Pararoseomonas sp. SCSIO 73927: one gene and its partner. The protein of the gene in region 2 interacts with the protein of the main gene of each other region in a pairwise test. Links are inferred from orthologs where the notes say so. Each region holds a gene or a part of one and is shown on either strand. Other genes may lie near its edges. The genes, in order: VQH23_RS17500 and murG.

Region 1 (15,516 bases), 160 kb from region 2 along the record:
TCCCGCAAGCGCCGCGGGTCGCCTTCTGCGATCATCCCCTGCGCCTCCTTGTCCAGCATGATGCAGCGATCCCCGATCGCCAGGATCGACTGCAGCTCGTGCGTCACCACAACGAATGTCGTGCCCAGGTCCCGCGCCAGGTCCTGGATCAGCTCGTCCAGCCCCGCGGAGGTCACGGGGTCCAGCCCCGCGCTCGGCTCGTCCAGGAACAGGATCGGCGGGTCCAGCGCCATGGCCCGCGCGATGCCCGCGCGCTTGGCCATGCCGCCCGAGATCTCCGCCGGCAGGCGAGACGCCGCGTCGGACAGCCCCACCAGCCCCAGCTTCACCCGCGCCACCGCCTCCCGCGCCTCGCGCGGCAGGTCGGTATGGGCCTCCAGCGGCAGCATCACGTTCTCCAGCAAGGTCATCGAGCCGAAGAGCGCGCCTGACTGCCACATGACGCCCAGCCGCGTCAGCAGGTTGCGCCGCGCCTCCCCCTCAGCCTCCGCCAGGTCGCCGCCGAGGATCGTCACCCGCCCCCCCGTCGGCCGGTACAGCCCGATCATCAGCTTCAGCAGCGTGGACTTGCCGCAGCCCGAGCCGCCGAGGATGACGAAGACCTCCCCCCGCCGCACCTCGAAGCTCACGTCCCGGAACAGCACGCGCTGCCCGAAGCCCATGCTCACCGTCTCGGCCCGGATCACGGCCGCACCGCCCTGGGGCGCCATCCCTACCACCCCAGCCGGAAGAACAGCACCGCGAAGATCCCGTCCAGCACCACCAGCGCCACGATCCCGCCCACCACGGCCGAGGTCGCCGCATCGCCCACCGCGCGCGGCCCGCTGCCGGCCTGCAGCCCGGCCCGGCAGCCGATGCCCGCGATCACCAGCCCGAACACCGCCGCCTTCCCAAGTCCCTGCAGCAGGTCCCACAGCTGCACCCCGGCATGGAGCTGGTCGATCACGATCGCGGGCGCGAAGCCCCGCCCGACCATGACCACCGCCATGCCCACCAGCCCGGAAAGGTCCATCAGCAGCGCCAGCACGGGCATGGCGATCGTCGCCGCCACCAGGCGCGGCAGCACCAGCAGCACCATGGGGTCGATCCCCATGATCCGCAGCGCGCTGATCTCCTCGTTCACCGTCATCGTGCCGAGCTCGGCCGCGAAGGCCGATCCCGTGCGCCCGGCCAGCACCACCGCGGCCAGCAGCGGCCCCAGCTCCCGCAGCAGGGAGATGCCCACCAGCCGCGGCACGAAGATGTCCGCCCCGTACTGCCGCATCGGCACGGCGGACTGGAAGGCCAGGATCACGCCGATCAGCACGCCCAGCAGCAGGATCAGCCCGAAGGCGCGCGTCCCCACCTCGTCCAGGTGCCGCAGCACGTCGGCCGCCCGCAGGTCGCGCGGCCGCCGCGCCGCGTTCACCACCGTGGCGGCGGATTCGCCGAGGAACTCCGCGGAATCCCCTGCCCCCTTCACCCGCCCCACGCCCCAGGCGCCCAGCCGCCGGATCGGCCCCAGCCGCGGCTTCTCCGGCGCGGGCGCCGGCGGCTTGCCCGAGGCCCCGCGCGCCCGCTCCAGCACCGCCGCCACCGGCTCCGAGGCGCCCTCGACCGGCACGTCCCCGTCCGCGGACTTGCCCGCGATGCGCTGCGCCGAGAGCACCAGCGCCGCTCCGCTCGTGTCCAGCGCCTCCAGCCCGGAGAGGTCAATCCGCCCCGCGCCCTTCGCCGCCTCCTCCGCCCGATGCCAGATCCGCCCGGCCGAGAGGCTCGTCAGCCGCCCGGTGAAGCGCAGGGCGTCGCCGTCCCGCGCCACCTCCGGCGGCGGCCCCTCCTCCGGTCCGGCATCGGATCCGGCGCCCACCTCGGGCCCGGCAACCGCCCCGCCCGGCTCCGGCGCCCGGTCCGGGGCCCGCCCCGGCCCCATATCCTCCGCCGGGGGCAGCGCCGGGCTACCGGCCGCCGGCGCCCGCTCCCGCGCCCCCTCGGCCCGCCCCTCGCGCCGGTTCCCCGCACCCTCCCCCACGGGAATGGCAGGGTCCGGCGGGTTCCGCTCCCCGTCCGCCACGCCCCCGCCCGTCACACTCCTGTCCGTCACGTCAGCCGCCTCACGGCCGCAACCGCCTCGCGCGCCGCCCGCGCGCCGCTCCCCCAGGCCCCCGCCAGCGTCCCCGCCAGGCTCTCGTGGCAGGCCTCCCCCGCCAGCATCAGCCGCCCCTCCCCGATCGGAGCCGAGAGCGCCGCCCGCGCCCCGCCCCGCCCCGGCCGCAGCGACGCGTAGGCGCCCATCGACCAGGGGTCCGTCCCCCAGGAGGACTCCACCCCCCCCTCGCGCCGCAGGGCGCGCTCCGCCCGCTCCCCGTACATCCCGCGCAGCTCCTGGAAGGCGAGGTCCACGATCGCCCCCTCCCCCTCCCGCGCCAGGTCCCAGGCCAGCGCCCCGCCCGCGAACCCCTCCAGATGGTCCCGCCCGAAAGACCAGGCGACGAAGGTCATCGCCCGCTCCCCCGGGTCCAGCCGCCGCTCGATCCCCCCGAAGGAGGGCAGGTCCAGCCGGTCATCTCCCGAGGCGCGCAGCCCCACCTTGCTCAGCAGCCCCATTGGCAGATCGTGCACCGCCCCGATCGTCCGCTCCGGCAGCGCCGGATCGAAGCGGATCGCCCCGGAGGCCAGCACCCCGGTGGAGGCCGTCACCACCGCCGCCCCCGCCTCCAGCACGCCGAAAGCCCCCTCCGCCCGCACCCGCTTCCCGCCCCAGGCGATCCGCTCCACCGGCGCCGAGAGCGTGATCGGCAGCCCCTCCGCCAGCACGGCCAGAAGGTGCCCGCACCCCTCGCGCGGCAGCAGGTTCGTCCCGTTCAGCAGCGTCGCCAGGTAGTCGTCCAGGTCGATTTCCCCGGCCTCGGCGGCCGCGATTACTGGCCCCTCCCAGTGCGTCAGCGTCGCGTCCCAGAACCCGCCCCGCGGCGCCGCATCGGCCAGGCTGCGAACCCCGCCGCCCGCCCCGGCGAGCGTCACCGCCGCGTGCCACGCCCGCTCGGCCCGGTCGTAGCCCTCCATGTCGGCCTCCGAGGCCCAACGATCCCCCATCCACACGCGGGAGGACCGCACGGAATCATGGTCGAACAGCTCCAGCCCCCGCGCCTCCGCCAGCGGCACCAGGGGGTTGGACTGCGCCGCATGCAGCCAGGTGGCCCCGAGGTCCATCGGCACGGCGGCGTCGGTCAGGGCCCGCCCGCCCACGCGCCCGCGCGCCTCCAGCACCCGGACCGTCAGCCCCAGCCCCATCGCCTCGCGCGCCGCCGCGATCCCGGCCGCGCCCGCACCCACGACCAGAAGGTCGCAATCCCCTGACACCATCAAGTCCCAATGGCCATAACCGGGCAGGGTTTCCACCGCCCCGCGCCCGGGGGCCAGCCCCTAACCGGCCGCCCATCGGCTTCGTGAAGCCCCGGCGGCCCCTTCCGTCACCCCGCGAAACGCCCCGTCACGGCCGGTATCGCAACCCGGTCCCCGGCCCCATCATCCCCGCCCCAACGGAATCGGACACCTATGAACTCCACCCGAGACCTCGAGGGCCGCCGCGCCCTCGTCATGGGCGGCAGCCGCGGCATCGGCCGCTCCATCGCCCTCGCCTTCGCCCGGGCCGGCGCCGCCGTGGCGATCTGCGCCCGCGGCGCCGAAACGCTGGAGGCCACCCGCGCAGAGATCGAGGCCGCCGGCGCGCAAAGCTTCGCCGCTCCCTGCGACCTCTCCGACCCCGCCGCCATCGCCGCCTTCGTCCCGGCCGCCGCCGGGGCCCTGGGCGGCATCGACATCCTCGTCAACAACGCCTCCGGCTTCGGCCGCGCCGATGACGAGGAGAGCTGGGCCGCCTCCCTCTCCGTGGACATCATGGCCGTGGTCCGCGCCAGCCACGCCGCCCTGCCCTGGCTCGAACGCTCGGCGGGCGGCGCCATCGTGAACATCGCGTCCATCTCGGCCCTGCACGCGACGAAGCGGAACCCGCCCTACGCGGCGGCCAAGGCCGCGGTGATCCAGTACACCTCCAGCCAGGCCCGGATCCTCGCGGCCAAGGGCATCCGCGCCAACGCCGTCTCCCCCGGCTCCATCGAGTTCCCCGGCGGCAACTGGGAGCGGCGCCGGACGGAGGACCCCGCCCTCTACCAGGGCACCCTGGCGGGAATCCCCTTCGGCCGCATGGGCCGCCCGGAGGAGGTGGCGGAAGCCGTCCTCTTCCTCGCCTCCCCGCGCGCGAGCTGGATCACCGGCCAGAGCCTCGTTGTGGATGGCGGCCAGCTCCTCGGCCCCTGAAGCCTGCACGCTTGAAACGAAGCAGGGCCTGAAACGAAGCGGGGCGGCCCCGAAGGACCGCCCCGCCGAAATCCCGTCCCCCGGAACTCAGTCCAGGGAAGCGCCGGACTCCTCCACCAGCCGCTTCCACAGCGCGTCCTGCTGCTGCAGGTACTGGCCATAGCCCTCCGGCGTCTCGTCCCAGGCCGGGGTGAAGCCCTGCGGCTCCATGCGGCCCTTGAACTCGTCGGACTTCACCACCTGCAGCAGCGCCTGGTGCAGCCGGTCCACGACCGGCCGCGGCGTGCCGGCCGGCAGGTTGACGCCGTACCAGCTCTGCATGTCGATGTTGGAGCCGGGCAGCAGCTCCTTCATGGAGGGCACGTCCCGCAGCTCCGGCACGTAGGTGATGCGCTCCGCGCTCCCCACCGCCAGCGGGCGGAACTTGCCCTCGCGCACGTTCGGCATCGCCGCCGGGATCACGTCGAACATCATGTCGATGTTCCCCGCCAGCAGGTCCGCGAAGGCAGGGCCGCCGCCGCGGTACGGCACGTGCGTGATCTCGACGCCCGCGGCCTTGGCCACGGTGGAGATGGTGATGTGGCTCACCGTCCCCGTTCCGGAGGAGCCCATGGTCAGCTTGCCCGGATCCTTCTTCGCCGCCGCGATCAGCTCGCCGAAGCTCTTCCAGGGCCGGTTGGAGTTCACGATCAGCAGCACCGTGCCCGTCGTCACCCGCGTCACCGGCGCCAGGTCGCGCAGCGGCTCCAGCGGCATGGAGCGGCGGTAGAGGTACTTGTTCGCCGCCATGATGGAGACGGAGGTGAGAAGGATCGTGTACCCGTCCTTCTCGCTCCGGGCCACGAAGTCCGCACCGATGTTGCCGCCCGCGCCGCCGCGGTTATCCACCACCACGTTCTGCCCGAGGATGCCCTGCAGCCTCTCCGCCAACAGCCGCCCGGTCAGGTCCACCGCGCCGCCGGGCGCGTAGGGAACCACGATTCGCGGCGGCCGCGCGGGCCAGTTCGTGCCCTGCGCCAGGGCCGAGGGGGCCAGGATAGGCAGGCCGAGCGGCGCGACGGCCGCGGCGCCCAGCAGGGCGCGACGAGTGGGGTGCATGACACTCTCTCCGGAGTTGTGAAGCCGCCGTCATGTCGCCCCAAGGCCCGCCCGGGGCAAGCCCTGGAGCCTTGCCCAACCGCCCGCCGCACCCAAGAAAGGGGCATGTCCGATCACACCGCGCCCCTCGAGGAGCGCCCCTGCATCAAAATCTGCAAGTACGACGACAGCACCGAGTGGTGCCTAGGCTGCGGGATGACGAAGCCCGAGAAGAAGGCCTGGAAACGCGCCCCGGAGTACCGCGCCGCCATCCACGCCAACCTCCCCGCCCGGATGGAGGCGATGGAGGCCGCAGGGCATGTCACGGGTAGGGCCGCGAAGAAGTAGGTTCGGGGCGGACCGCAAGGGGGTCACGCTTCCTCGCATCAGTGGCCCTGCGGCCGCGCGACCGCCCGTTCCAGCCGCCGCCGGCTTTCCGCTAGCAGAGTCGGATCCAACGTCCCTCGCCGCCGGGCTTCCAGCACGCAGGACATGGCGCGGTAGTACCCGTCCGGATCCCAGGAGAGCAGCAGCACGTCCACCCCCGCGTTCAGCGCGGCGATTCCCGCTCCGCACAACCCTGCCGCGAGGATCGGCGCCATGTTCATGTCGTCCGTCACCACGATGCCATCGAAGCCCCACTCCTGTCGCAGCAACCCCGTGACCACCCGCGCCGAGAGCGAGGCCGGCCGCTCCGGGTCCAGCGCCATCACCGTCGCATGCCCCAGCATCAGCCACGCCTCCGTGCCGCCCAGGACGTGGCGGAACGGCATCAGGTCGCTCGCTTCCAGCTCCTCCCGCGTGGCTGCGATGGGCGCGGTCGCGACGTGCGTGTCCGCCGTCGCGCGCCCCAGTCCCGGAAAGTGCTTCAACGTGGCGGTCACCCCCGCCTCGGCCAGTCCGCGCGCATAGGCCAGCCCGATTGCTCCGACGATGCGCGGGTCGTCGGAGATGGCGCGCTCGGCGATCGGGCTCTGCAGGTGCCGGCCGACCTGTAGGCCCGGCACCCGCAGGTCCAGCACCGGCGCGAAATTCACGTTCACCCCAAACGCCGCCAATCCCGCACCTTCCGACGCACCACGGGCCTGCGCCGCCGCTTCCCGCCCCACTGCCGGCAAGTCCGCGAGCGCGCCCAGCGGAGGCAGGGTGGGCAAGGGAGGAGACAGCCGCGACACCGCCCCCCCTTCCTGATCCGTCGCGACGAAGAGCGGCGGCAGACCCGCCTCTCGCCGGATCGCCTGCAAATCCGCGATCTCCGTCCTCAGCGCTTCCGCGCTCCGTCCTTCCAGGTTCCGCGTCGTCACGAACACGCCCCCGATCAGCCCCCGCGCCGCGAGCGATGCCACCGCCCGGGCATCGGTGTAGCCGACCAGGAAGTGCCGCCCGACCTCCTGTCCGGCGGCGCCCGACCCGAGCACCGCCCGCACCTGCTGCGCGAACAACAGCTCCCCATGGATCGCCAGCGCCGGTCCGGCTGCCCAAAGCAGGGCCAGACCGGGCACGAGGCCGCCTCGCCAACCGCGACGGCGCCACATCCACAGGCAGACCAGCGCGCCGGCCACTCCAAAGAGAACGACCCCCGATGTCGCCGTCCCCCGCAGTGCAAGTAGCCGCGGGTCGCGCAGGTGGACCGCCGCCACCAGCAGGCCCGCCCCCACCACCAGCGACGAAATCACGGCGGGCCAGTGATGCCGCGCCAAGCCCGATCTCCGCCCCTCATAACCCATCATCCTACGCCCTGGTCATCCCACGCCCTGGCGCCCCATCGAACCTCCCGCCGAACGCGGACGAGGATCGGGTTGAGAGACGGCCGCGGCAACGCCGCCCGCGTCCCTCTCGATCGGCCTAGACTCCCCACCGGACTTCGCGGGGATCGATCCTATGCTCGCCGCGCCGAGAGCGCGTGGATCAGCACCGCCGCCGCGACGGAGACGTTGAGGCTCTCCACCCGCCCCGATCCCGGCAGCGTCACCTGCATGTCGCAGGCCGCCGCCGTGGCGGGGCTCACCCCCTGCTCCTCGTTCCCGAGCACCAGCGCCACGCAGCCCCCCGCCGGCCGCCGCGCCAGCACCGCCTCCGGCGCCACCCCGCCGGAGGACACTGCCGCCACTGTCATCACCCCCAGCCGCGGCAGCGCTGCCGTCAAGTCCGGCGCCGTCCACAGGCTCAGCACCTCCAGCCCCCCCTCGCTCGTCCGCCAGGCCGCGTCCGAGAGCCCGGCCTGCCGGGGATCGCCCGAGAGCACCATCCCGATGCAGCCGAAGAAGGCCGCGGACCGCGCGATGGCGCCCAGATTGTGCGGGTTGGAGACCCCGTCCAGCACAGGCAGCACCGGTGCCGTCCGCAGCGCGGGCGGCAGCGGCAGCGCCACCGGCGCCACCCGCCGCCGCGCCACCACGGCCACGATCCCCCCGTGGTGGACCGTGCCCGCCACCCGCGCCAGCTCCTCTTCCCCCACCTCGCGATAGGGCTTCCGCGCCTCCGCCAGCACCGCGCAGAACGGGTTCGCCTCCCGCCGGCGGGTGGGCAGGTGGAACAGCCGCAGCACCTCCCGCGGCCGGCGCGCGAACACGGCCGAGACGGCCGCCAGCCCGCAGATCCGGTCCGGCTCCGGCGGGCGCGGCGGGCGCATCCCCGCTCCCCCGGGGGGCAGCGCGTCGCCCGGCCCTTCGAGCGATCCTTCCGCGAACCCTCCCGGCGGCCCGCCCGGCCGCGCCTGCCCCGGGCGGAGCGCGCCGGTCGCCGGCGGCCGGGGCCGCCGCGGGCCTGGGGGAGGAGGTCGTTCCATTCCGCCCATCCACACCGCGCGCCCCGCGGGGTCAACCCGCCAGGGCCTCGCTGCCGCCTGCCACCTAACCTGCCCCTGCGGCGTTCAGCGCCCGTCCCCTCACCCCGAGCCTGGGCAACCCCCGAGGAGGAGCACCGCCGTGCCAGCCCTATCCCCCGGCCCCCGCCCCGGCCCCCGCCATGGCCGCCGCGGCCTCCTCGCCGCCTTCGCTCTCCTGCCCGGCTGCGCCCCCCTCCTCCCGCCCCTGGCGGGAGGCACCGCACCGGAAGCGAAGGCCCTCCTCGATGCCAACGCCGAGGCGCACGGCCTCCCCGCCCTGCGCCGCGTGAACGACGTGAACGTCTCCTACGACGGCGAATGGGCGCCGCTCATCGGCCGCATCCAGCCCGCCCTCGTGGATTCCGGCCATCGCGGCCCCTCGCAGGAACGCCTCCTTCCCGGCCACCGCCTGCTTGCCCAGAACTTCACTGGCTCCGCCGGCCGCAAGGCCGTGCTCCGCCGCTGGGCCGCGAACGCCCCCGGCACCGTCCGCGTCCGGTTCGAGGACCGGGACGCGACGGAGGAGGACCGCCGCGCCGCCGCCCTCGTCGCGGACGGCTATGCCCTCTTCCTCCTCGGCCCCATGCTCCTCGCCGGCCCCTGGGCGGCGGACCGCGCCCCCCTCCTCGCCCCGGGCGGCGAGGAGCGCATCACCGTCAGCGGCCGCGCGAGGGACTGCGACATCCTCCGCGCCCGCATCGCCCCCGGCCTCGGCTTCTCCCCCGCCGAGGAGCTGGCCCTCTACATCGGCCGCGCGGACCGCCTGATGCACCGCGTCCGCTTCGGGCTGGAAGGTCTGGAATCCACCCGCGGCGCCGTCGCCGAGGTGGACCTGTGGGACCACATGGAACGGGGCGGCATCCGCTGGCCCACCCGCTTCCACGAACGCCTCCTCCGCCCCTTCCCGCTGGCCGTGCACGACTGGCACCTCACCGGCCTGGACCTGGACCGCGGTCTCACCCCTGCCGACCTCGAGGGCGAAACCCTCTCCCCGCGCGCCGCCGCCCCAGCGGGCGCGCCCCTGGGATAGACCGCCGGGAGAACCGCCCGCCCACCCCTTCCCCGCCCACCCCCGCCATGCCAGTTTCCGCGCCCTTCGCGGACAGGGAGAGAAACGATGGCCGGCGTCTTCTGGCACCTCGGCAACTGGTCCACCGAGGAGCCCAAGGTCCTCGGCCCCATGGACCACGCCTTCTGGCTGGGCTCCGTGATCTTCGACGGCGCCCGCGCCATCCGCGGCACCGTCCCGGACCTGGACCTGCACTGCCAGCGCTGCGTCAGGTCCGCCCGCAACATGCGGATGAACCCCACCATGACGGCCGACGAGATCGAGGAGCTCTGCCGCGAAGGCGTCCGCCGCATGGGCCCGGAGGCGGAGCTCTACATCCGCCCGATGTTCTTCGTCCGCCGTGGCCTCGGCGCCTCCCAGCCCGATCCCGACAGCACGGAGTTCATCCTCTCCATCTACGATTCCCCCCTGCCCCCGCCCACGGGCTTCTCCGCGATCACCGCGCCCTTCCGCCGCCCGGCCCCGGACCAGGCGCCCACAGACGCCAAGGCCAGCGCCCTCTACCCCAACGGCGCCCGCGCCGCCGCCTGGGCGCGGGAGCAGGGATACGAATGGGCCGTCATGCTGGACCCGGACGGCAACGTGGCCGAGTTCTCCGCCGCCAACCTGATGATGGTGAAGGACGGGGTGGTGATCACGCCGGTGCCCAACGGCACCTTCCTCGCCGGCGTCACCCGCGCCCGCATCATCGAGCTGCTGCGTGGCGCAGGCCGCGAGGTGCGCGAGGACGTCGTGACCCCGCAAATGCTGGAGGACGCGGACGAGATCTTCGCCACCGGCAACTTCGGCAAGGTCCAGCCCTGCACCCGCTACGGCACGCACGACATGCAGCCCGGCCCCGTCGCCGCCGAGGCCCGCCGCCTCTACTTCGAGTTCGCCGAGACCGCCCGCATCATCCCGAAGCCGGCCTGAACCCCGCGGGGCGGGAGCATCGGCCCGCCCCTGGGAGTCGGCGTCAGATTTTCGGCGTCACCTTCTCGGCGTCAGATTTCCGGACGGGGAGGCGGGAACCGGATGCCTCCGGCATCGTTCTCGCGTTGCCGGCGGGACCAACCCGGTCCCTTCCGGCACCCGCGCGGAGGAAGCCGGAACGCCCATGCCGAGGGACGACAGCCTGCCCGCCTCCACCACGGACAGGGCAAGGGCGGAAGCGGCCCGCCCCCGCGCCTCCCTGATCGGCCTCGGCATCCTCGCCGTTCTCCTCGTCGGCTGGATCGCCTACCGCCAGGTCGCCGTCGTCCCCGGCCCCGGCCAGATGATCCTCATCGGCAGCGGCGGAGAGGTGACGCGGGTCCTCGGCCCCGGCCAGTGGGGCTTCCTCAACCCCTTCAGCCAGAGCGCCAAGCCCTACGACATGGCGCTCCTCGCCTCGGACCGCTCCACCCCGGACCGCGGCATGCCCGCCCTCAGCGCGGAAGGGCACGCCGTCACCCTCTTCGGCACCGCCTTCTGGAAGGAAGGGGACGAGAGCGACCTGCGCTGGCGCTACGCCCATATCCGCGCGGGCGCCGACGCGATGCCCGCCCTCATGGCCGCCTCGGTCCAGACGGTGATGGGCCGCCACCCTATCGAGACGATCATCCGGGACGCCTCAGCCATCGGCCGCGAGCTGACGGACGACCTGAAAGCCCGCGCCCGCGGCCTGCTGCGCGTGAACATCGCCGAGTTCGCCCTCACCCGCATCGAGCCCGGCGAGAGCTGGCGCGCGGTGGTGAGCGAGCGGGAGCTGGGCCGCGCCCGCGCCGCCTCCATCGCCGCCTCCCCTGCCCTGTCCGGCGAGAACCCCCAGGCCATGGAGCTGGAGCGCATCCGCCGCTGGGACGGGCGGGGCATCATCCCCGAACGGCCGGGCCGCCCCGAACCGTGAACGCCCAGCTCTGAACGTCATGCCCTGAACGTCACTCCGTGATCGTTGGGACAAGCGGTCATGAGTACGGCGCCATGAACCACCTCCTGTCGGAACCCGCGCCCCATGCCCGGCCGGCCGGGCGATCAAGCGGAAATGAGCCGGCCCGCGGCGGGATGCACGGCCGAAGTCACCGCACCGCGGTAGACGCGCCGCGCCGCCTGTAGCAGGACCCCGCCATGGAATACGCCCGCCGCTTCAAGTTCCTCGTCTGCGCCCCCGGCTTCGACGAGGCCGATCTGGAAGGCGCCCGGCTGCGCCAGATCATCGCCGAGATCGAGGGCATGGGCTACGGCGTCACCCGCGCCCGGCGGGACGACGACGCGGAGCTCGTGGTCCGCACGGACGCCGCCATCGGCTGCATCGTGGTGGACTGGGGCAAGAAGGGCCTGCAGGGCCGCGCCGCCGCCCTCATCGCCCTCGTCCGCAAGCGCGGGCTGGAGATCCCGGTGATCCTCCTCGTGCGCCGCCAGCGGCTGGAGGACATCCCCGTCGAGGTGCTGGACGACGTGGACGGCTTCGTCTTCCTGGCGGAGGAGACGCCGGACTTCATCGCCCGCAACCTCGTCTCCAAGCTGCGCCAGTACGCGGACACGCTGAAGACCCCCTTCTTCGGCGCCCTGGTGGACTACTCCGAGCAGGGCAACCAGCTCTGGACCTGCCCCGGCCACAACGGCGGCAACTTCTACGCCCGCAGCCCCATCGGCCGCATCTTCGTGGAACACCTCGGCCAGGCCGTGTTCCGCGACGACCTCGACAACTCCGTGCTCGACATGGGCGACCTGCTGACGCACGAGGGCCCGGCGCTCCGCGCCCAGCAGGAGGCCGCCGAGATCTTCGGCGCGGAACGCACCTACTTCGTCCTCAACGGCACCTCCACCTCCAACAAGATCGCGCTCCAGGCCCTGCTGGCGGAAGGCGACCTCGTTCTCTTCGATCGCAACAACCACAAGGCCGCGCATCACGGCGCGCTGTTCCTCGGCGAGGCGACGCCGATCTTCATCGAGACCATGCGCAACCCGCACGGCCTGATCGGCCCCATGCTGGCCGATGCGCTGGACGAGGATCGCCTGCGCGCCGCCATCCGCGACAACCCGCTGGTGCGCGACCCGGAGGCGTGGAAGCGCCCCCGCCCCTTCCGCGCCGCGGTGGTGGAGCAGTGCACCTATGACGGCACGATCCACTCCGCGGACGAGATCATCGCCCGCATCGGCCACCTCTGCGACTACATCCTGTTCGACGAGGCCTGGGCCGGCTTCATGAAGTTCCACCCGCTCTTCCGCGGCCGCTTCGGCATGGGGCTGGAGAAGCTGGACGGGGACAGCCCCGGCATCATCGTCACGCAGAGCACGCACAAGCAGCTCGCCAGCTTCTCGCAGGCCTCGCAGATCCACGTGAAGGACAGCCATCTCGGCGAGCAGCGGCGCCGCGTGGAGCACCGCCGCTTCAACGAGATGTTCCTGCTGCACGCCTCCACCAGCCCCTTCTACCCGCTCTTCGCCTCGCTCGACGTCGGCGCGCAGATGATGAAGGGCCGCTCCGGCATGGTGCTGTGGGACGACACCGTCCGCCTCGGTGTGGAGCTGCGCAAGAAGCTGCGCCTGACCCGCCGGGAGTTCGAGGCCGACCCCGACCCGGCGAAGCGCTGGTTCTTCGAGCCCTTCGTGCCGAAGACCACGACGGTGGATGGCGCGACCATGCCCTGGGAGGACGCGCCGACCGACGCGCTCGCGGCCGACCCCGCCCACTGGGCGCTCGAGCCCGGCGCCGAGTGGCACGGCTTCGGCGACAACCCCCGCGGCTGGGCCATCACGGACCCCAACAAGCTCACCCTCCTCACCCCCGGCTTCGCCGGCGGCGGCTACGACGAGCACGGCATCCCCGCGCCCGTCGTCGCGGAATACCTGCGCCAGAACCGCATCGTGCCGGAGAAGAACGACCTCAACTCCCTCCTCTTCCTCCTCACCCCCGGCGTGGAGAGCAGCAAGGCCGGCACGCTCCTCGCGCACCTCATCACCTTCAAGAAGCTGCACGACAACAACGCCCCGCTGGACGAGGTGATCCCCCGCTTCGTCGCCCGCAGGCCGGAGCGCTACGGCCGCGCGCGGCTGCGCGACCTCTGCGCGGAGATGCACGCCTTCTACCGCAGCGCCGGCATCAGCCGCCTGCAGACCGCGCAGTTCACCGCGAACCACTTCCCGGAGATGGCGATGCCGCCGAACGAGGCAGTGCGCGCGCTGGTGAAGAACAAGGTGGACTACGTCCCGCTGGAGGAGACCGCCGGCCGTATCGCCGCCACCCTCTGGCTCGTCTACCCGCCGGGCATCGCCACCGTGATCCCCGGCGAGCGCCTGGACGATCGCGCGAAGCCCATGGTGGACTACCTCAAGGCCTTCGAGGCCGCCTGCAACCGCTTCCCCGGCTTCGAGAGCGAGGTGCAGGGCCTCTACCGCGAGACCGGCGCCGACGGGCGCACCCGGTTCTACACCTACGTCGTGCGGGAGTAGCGCCCGGTGGCCCCGGGGGAAGGCTTCGCCTTCCCCCGGCCCCCCATTCACCGGGAGGCTGAGCCTCCTGGACCTTCTTGGGGCTGCCGCGGATGCAATGATCGAGGGGAGTTCCAACCTTCGTGGAAACCGTCCTGCGCTGACAGCCGCCTCGGGTCGAGGATCCGAGGCGTGCGCCAGATCAGCAAAACCAATCGATAGAAGAAGATGATGGTGGGAGGTCCGGAGGGAGGAGGAATTCCTTCTTCCTCCCTGGCCACGGCGGCCGACCGCAAGCCCGGACCCGCCGCCCCTAAGCCTTCCGCCGCGCCCGCACGGAGGGCACGTCCCCGCCCTCCGCCAGCATCGCCTCGACCGCCTCCCGCCCCGGCGTCCGCCCGTCCCGCGCCCGCAGCGCCCCGGCGGCCGAAGCGAAGCGCAGCGCCTCCTCCACCTCCTGCCCTTCGGCCAGCGCCAGCGCGTAGGCCCCGTGGAACACGTCCCCCGCCCCCGTGGTGTTCGTCGCCTCCACCGGGAAGCTCGGCTGCCGCGCCGCCGCCACCATCCCCGGCGCCCGCCACAGCGTTCCCTTCTCCCCGTCCGTCACCGCCGCCAGCGCCAGCGGCCCGGAGGTCAGCGCCCGCCACAGCCCCTCCTCGGGCGCCACACCCGGCGCGAAGATCCCCAACCCCGTGCGCGCGAAGATCGCGTGCCCGGCCAGCGGCACGAGTTGCCGCAGGATCCGCTCCTCGCTCTTCTCCGCGTCCAGCACCGCGGGCAATCCCCGCTCTCGCGCCGCGCGGAACACCGCCTCCGCCGCCTCCGGCCAGCGCGGGTCGCACAGCACGGCCCCCGCCCCCGCCAGCCGCTCCAGCGGCAGGCCGGAAGGGTCGGCCGGCAGCCTCTCGCCGCGGTAGGTCACGATGCTCCGCTCCCCCACCTTGTCCACGATCACGGCCGAGAGCGGCGTGCGCGCCCCCTCCGCCATCACGAGGCCGGAGGCGTCCACCCCCTCCTCCTCCAGCGCGTGCCGCAGCGCCACCCCGGCCTCGTCCCGGCCCACGCGCCCCCAGAACACGGCCCGCCCGCCCAGCCGCGCCACCGCGATCGCCGCATGGGCCGCCATCCCGCCCACCCCCACGGAATAGCCCCGCGCCGTGACCTTGGAGGGCGGAAGTTCGATCTCGTCCACGCGGAAGCTATGGTCCGTCACCACCTGCCCCACGCAGACCACGACCGCACCCTTACTCACCGTATCGGCAGCACCGGACCCCATGCGCGACCCCTCATCCCTGCCCGGCAAACTCGCCGCGCGAATCCTGCACATCCGGCCCGAGCTGATGGTGATCGACAAGCCCGCCGGCCTGCCCCTCGATCCCGGCCGCGCAAGCGGGCCCAGCCTTGCCGACTGGCTCCCGCTGCTCCAGCTCGGCAAGCGCCACCTTCCCCACCCCGCCCACCGGCTGGACCGGGACACGGCCGGCTGCCTCGTCCTCGGCCGCACGAAGCCGGCGCTCGCCGCCCTCAACGCCCTCTTCGCCGCCCGCGCCGTCCGCAAGACCTACTGGGCCGTCACCGCCGGCAGCCCGAGTGGCGATGCGGGCGTGATCGACGCCCCCCTCCGCAAGGTCAGCACGCGGGAGGCTGGCTGGCGCATGGAGACCCATCCGGAAGGCCAGCCCGCCCGCACCGCTTGGCGTCTGCTCGGAACGGCCGCGGGGCCGGAGGGCGACCTCGCCTGGCTGGAGCTGCAGCCGGAGACCGGCCGCACCCACCAGCTCCGCGTCCACCTCGCCGCCCTGGGCCTCCCCATCCTCGGCGACCCCGTCTACGGCACCCGTGCGCACCCGGC
Region 2 (4,208 bases):
TGCGGATCGTCTCCTCCGGCACCTCCATCTCCACACCGATGGCGATGGCCGCCAGCGCGTTCAGCACGTTGTGCTGGCCGAGCATCGGCAGGCGGAAGGGCTTCAGGTGCCGCGTGCGGCGGGAAAGCCGGTCCTGCACCACCACGTCGAAGGTGGCGCCCATGCGGTCCGTGATCACCCGCTCCGCCCGCACATCCGCCTGGGGGGAGAAGCCGTAGGTGATCAGGCGGCGGTCCGACAGGCGCGGGATCATCGCCTGCACCTCCGGATGGTCGGCGCAGAGCACGGCGAAGCCGTAGAAGGGGATGTTGCCGACGAAGTTGGCGTAGCCCTCCTTCATCGCATCCGCCGTCCCCCAGTGGTCCAGGTGCTCGGGGTCCATGTTCGTCACCACGGCGACCACGGCCGGGAGCTTCAGGAAGGACCCGTCGCTCTCGTCGGCCTCCACCACCATCCACTCGCCGGCGCCCAGCCGCGTGTTGGTGCCGTAGGCATTGATGATGCCGCCGTTGATCACGGTGGGGTCGATCTTCGCCGCCTCCAGCACGCAGGCGACGAGGGAGGTGGTGGTCGTCTTCCCGTGCGTGCCGCCGACGGCGATGGACCACTTCAGCCGCATCAGCTCCGCCAGCATCTCCGCGCGGCGCACCACGGGCAGGAAGCGCTTCCGGGCCTCCTGCACCTCGGGGTTGTCGCGCTTCACGGCGGAGGAGATGACGACGACCTGCGCCTGGCCCAGGTTCGCCGCGTCATGCCCGATCGCCACCGTGATGCCGGCCTCGCGCAGGCGGGTGACGTTGTAGCCCTCCGCGATGTCGCTGCCCTGGACCTGGTAGCCGAGGTTGTGCAGCACCTCGGCGATACCCGACATGCCGATGCCGCCGATCCCGACGAAGTGAATGGGGCCGATGTTCAGCGGCAGCGCGCGCATGGGCTAGGGCACTTTCCCGATGGGCGTCGCCGCCACGAGTGAGAGGACCCGGTCGGCCAGCCTCTCGGCCGCGTCCGGTCTTCCGAGAAGTGCCGCAGCACGGGCCATTCCGTCCAGGGTTTCCGGCGCCTGCAGAAATTTTTTCAGCGCGGCGGCAAGGGATTGGGGCGTGAAGCTCGCCTGCGGGATCAATTCGGCCGCCCCGCGCTCCGAAAGGGAACGGGCGTTCCCGGTCTGGTGGTCGTCGATGGCGTGGGGAAGGGGCACGAGAAGGCTCGGCCGCCCGGCGCAGGCGATCTCCGCCACCGTCGAGGCGCCTGCGCGCGCGATCACCAGATGGGCGGCGGAGAGCCGCGCCGCGACGTCGCCGAAGAAGGGCGCCAGCTCCGCCTTCACTCCGGTCGCGGCATAGGCAGTGCGGGTGCGGTCCATGTCCTCCTGGCGGCACTGCTGCACCACTCGCAGCCGGCGGCGATCCGCCTCCGGCAGGGCGGCGATGGCGGCCGGTACCACGTCGGAGAAGACCCGCGCGCCGAGCGAACCGCCGAGCACGAGGATCCGCACCTCGTCGAGCGGCGGCGCGTAGCCCCCGCCGTGCAGCGCCGCGATCGCCGGGCGCACAGGGTTGCCCAGCACCTCCGCCCGCACCCCCGCCGGCACGCGGGCCGTGCCCTCGAAGGGGAGTGCCAGCAGGTCCGCCCCGCGGGACAGCGCGCGGTTGGCGCGGCCGAGCACCGCGTTCTGCTCGTGCAGCACCGTCATCGGCCGGCGGGAGGCCGGGACCAGACGCGCCGCCAGCAGCGGCGGCACGGAGGGGTATCCGCCGAAGCCGACCACCGCCGCCGGGTTGAGGTCCAGCAGCAGCCGCCGCGCCTCCACCGTGCCGCGCATCAGCGCCAGCGCGCCCTTCGCCGCGCCTAGCACCCCGTGCCCTGCCAGGCCGGAGCCCTGCAGCACGAAGCGCTCCGAATTGGCGAAGGTCGGGCTGTTGAGGGAGGAGGAGCGCGCGTCGGTCATCAGCGCCACCCGCTCCCCGCGCCCGATCAGGGCCGCCGCAAGCGCCTCGGCCGGGAAGAAGTGCCCGCCCGTGCCGCCGGCCGCGACGACGATGGGGCGGGCGACAGGACCCCTCACGAGTTCGCCCCCTCCTCGGCCCGGCTCATCCGCTTGCGGGTGAGGGCCAGCAGGAACCCCATGCCGAGCGCGATGGCGATGACGGAGGAGCCGCCGTAGGAGACGAAGGGCAGCGTCATCCCCTTGGTGGGGATGAGGTGCAGGGAGGAGGCCATATTTATGAAGGCCTGGAGCCCGAACTGGGTCAGCAGCCCGGCAGCGGCAAGGATGACGAAGAGGTCCGTCTCCGCCAGCAGCCGCATCATCCCCCGCACCACGACGAACGCGAAGAGGCCGAGGATGAGAAGGCAGATCATCAGCCCGAACTCCTCCCCCACCACGGCGAAGACGAAGTCGGCGTGCGCGTCCGGCAGCACGTTCTTCATCCGGCCCTCGCCCGGGCCCACGCCCATCATCCCGCCGGCGCCGAAGGCCTCCAGCGCCACGTCCACCTGGTAGCTGTTCCCGCCCTCCCCGAAGAGGAACTGGTTCACGCGCTTGTGGACGTGGTCAAACAGGAAGTAGGCGCCGACCACGCCGGAGGCCCCCAGCAGCCCCAGCCCGCCGACGAGGGCGAGGTTGATCCCGGCCACGAAGACCTGCGCGAAGAACACCGCGGTGACGACGAGCAGCATGCCGATATCCGGCTGGCGCTGCAGCACCAGCGCCACGAAGAGGTAGGCGGCCAGCGCCACGGCCCACATCGCCGCCCCGCGCCGCCCCGCCAGCTTCGCCTCGGAGATCAGCCAGGCGGCGAAGACGGCGAAGCAGGGCTTCAGGAACTCGGACGGCTGCAGCGAGCCGAGCAGCGGCAGGTTCAGCCAGCGCCGCGCGCCCTTCACCTCCGCGCCGATGAACAGCGTCGCGATCGTCAGCAGCAGCGCGCCGAAGAAGCCGAGCATCGCCAGCCGCCTGACCCCCTTCGGCGAGAGCAGGGAGACGCCCGCCATCACCGCGGAGGCGCCGGCCAGGAAGAACACCTGCTTGGCGAAGAACATGTTGCGGGAGGCCGCGCCGATGCGCTCAGCCACCGCTGGCGCCGCCGCCAGCACCATGACGTAGCCGAAGCCCACGAGGGTGAGGAGGGCCGCCAGCGTCCAGCGGTCCACGCTCCACCACCAGCGGCCGAGGGTGGAGGTATCGGCGCGGGAGAGTGCCATCAGGCGGCCTCCGCTTCACGGTGGGCAAGGTTGCGGACAAGGTCGCGGAAGGCATCGCCCCGCGCCTCGAAGGAACGGAACTGGTCGAAGGAGGCGCAGGCCGGGGAGAGCAGCACCGCGCCGCTGCCCGTCCGCCGCGCCGCCTCCAGACCCTGGAGGACCGCGGCGTCCAGCGTGCCGGCGATCCGGTGCGGCACGCCGTGCTCGGCCAGGGTGGTCGCGAACTCCTCCGCCGCCTGCCCGATCAGCAGCGCCTCCGCCACGCGGGGGAAGAGGGGCGCCAGCGGCACGATCCCGCCCGCCTTCGGCACGCCGCCGGCGATCCAGACCACGCGCTCATGGCAGGCCAGGGCATAGGCGGTGCTGTCCGCGTTCGTCGCCTTGCTGTCGTTGAGGAAGACGATCCCGTCCACCTCGCCCACCCGCTCCTGCCGGTGCGGCAGGCCGGGATAGGTGAGCAACGCCTGCGCCACGGTCTCCCGCGCGATGCCGAGCCCGAAGGCCAGCGCCGCCGCGGCGGCCGCGTTCTGCGCGTTGTGCGGCCCGGGCAGGGCCAGCGCGCCCGAGAGATCAGCGATTACGCCGGCATCGTCCCGCAGCAGCGCGCCCTCGCCCCAGATCCCGCCGGGCTGCGGCGCGTGACCGGAGACCGGCACCACCCGCCCGCCATGCGCCGCGGCCACCGCGCGCGTCTCCGCATCGTCCATCCCGAAGACCGCGATCTCGTTGCCGAGCATCACCCGCGCCTTCGCGGCGGCGTAGCCGGCCATGTCGCCGTGTCGGTCCAGGTGGTCCGGGGAGAGATTCAGCAAGGCCCCGAGCTCGAAGCGCGCCCGGTCCAGCCGCTCCGCCGAGTAGGAGGACATCTCCAGGATGTACACGCCGTCATCCGGTAGCACCGGCATGTCCAGCGCCGGCGGGCCGAGATTGCCGCCCGTTGCCACCGTCATCCCCGCCGCGCGCGCGACGTGGTCCAGAAGCGCCGTGGTGGTGGACTTGCCGTT

What was found.
Region 1: the proteins of murG (region 2) and VQH23_RS17500 interact in binary tests that used the Escherichia coli proteins (3 or more experiments, as listed by UniProt). The link is inferred for Pararoseomonas sp. SCSIO 73927 from one-to-one orthologs.

Annotation. Positions count from the first base shown.
Region 1 is NZ_CP146232.1:3,706,898-3,722,413, reverse strand. What follows is about bases 6,133-8,928. They hold VQH23_RS17500 (RNA methyltransferase), read right to left. Parts: upstream 8,009-8,928; coding sequence 7,256-8,008; downstream 6,133-7,255. Other genes in these bases: VQH23_RS17495 (hypothetical protein), read left to right, coding at 8,304-8,928; VQH23_RS17505 (glycoside hydrolase family 3 N-terminal domain-containing protein), read right to left, coding at 6,133-7,076. In the rest of the region: VQH23_RS17535 (ATP-binding cassette domain-containing protein), read right to left, coding at 1-710; VQH23_RS17530 (MlaE family lipid ABC transporter permease subunit), read right to left, coding at 713-2,083; VQH23_RS17525 (NAD(P)/FAD-dependent oxidoreductase), read right to left, coding at 2,080-3,315; VQH23_RS17520 (SDR family NAD(P)-dependent oxidoreductase), read left to right, coding at 3,538-4,299; VQH23_RS17515 (tripartite tricarboxylate transporter substrate binding protein), read right to left, coding at 4,387-5,397; VQH23_RS17510 (DUF1289 domain-containing protein), read left to right, coding at 5,503-5,724; more of VQH23_RS17505, read right to left, coding at 5,763-6,132; more of VQH23_RS17495, read left to right, coding at 8,929-9,233; VQH23_RS17490 (branched-chain amino acid aminotransferase), read left to right, coding at 9,321-10,184; VQH23_RS17485 (SPFH domain-containing protein), read left to right, coding at 10,369-11,139; VQH23_RS17480 (Orn/Lys/Arg decarboxylase N-terminal domain-containing protein), read left to right, coding at 11,358-13,685; VQH23_RS17475 (PfkB family carbohydrate kinase), read right to left, coding at 13,978-14,940; VQH23_RS17470 (RNA pseudouridine synthase), read left to right, coding at 14,939-15,516.
Region 2 is NZ_CP146232.1:3,549,487-3,553,694, forward strand. The notes cover bases 1-2,999. They hold murG (undecaprenyldiphospho-muramoylpentapeptide beta-N-acetylglucosaminyltransferase), read right to left. Parts: upstream 2,066-2,999; coding sequence 935-2,065; downstream 1-934. Other genes in these bases: murC (UDP-N-acetylmuramate--L-alanine ligase), read right to left, coding at 1-931; VQH23_RS16705 (FtsW/RodA/SpoVE family cell cycle protein), read right to left, coding at 2,062-2,999. Also shown: more of VQH23_RS16705, read right to left, coding at 3,000-3,207; murD (UDP-N-acetylmuramoyl-L-alanine--D-glutamate ligase), read right to left, coding at 3,204-4,208. UniProt on the Escherichia coli protein: Cell wall formation. Catalyzes the transfer of a GlcNAc subunit on undecaprenyl-pyrophosphoryl-MurNAc-pentapeptide (lipid intermediate I) to form undecaprenyl-pyrophosphoryl-MurNAc-(pentapeptide)GlcNAc (lipid intermediate II).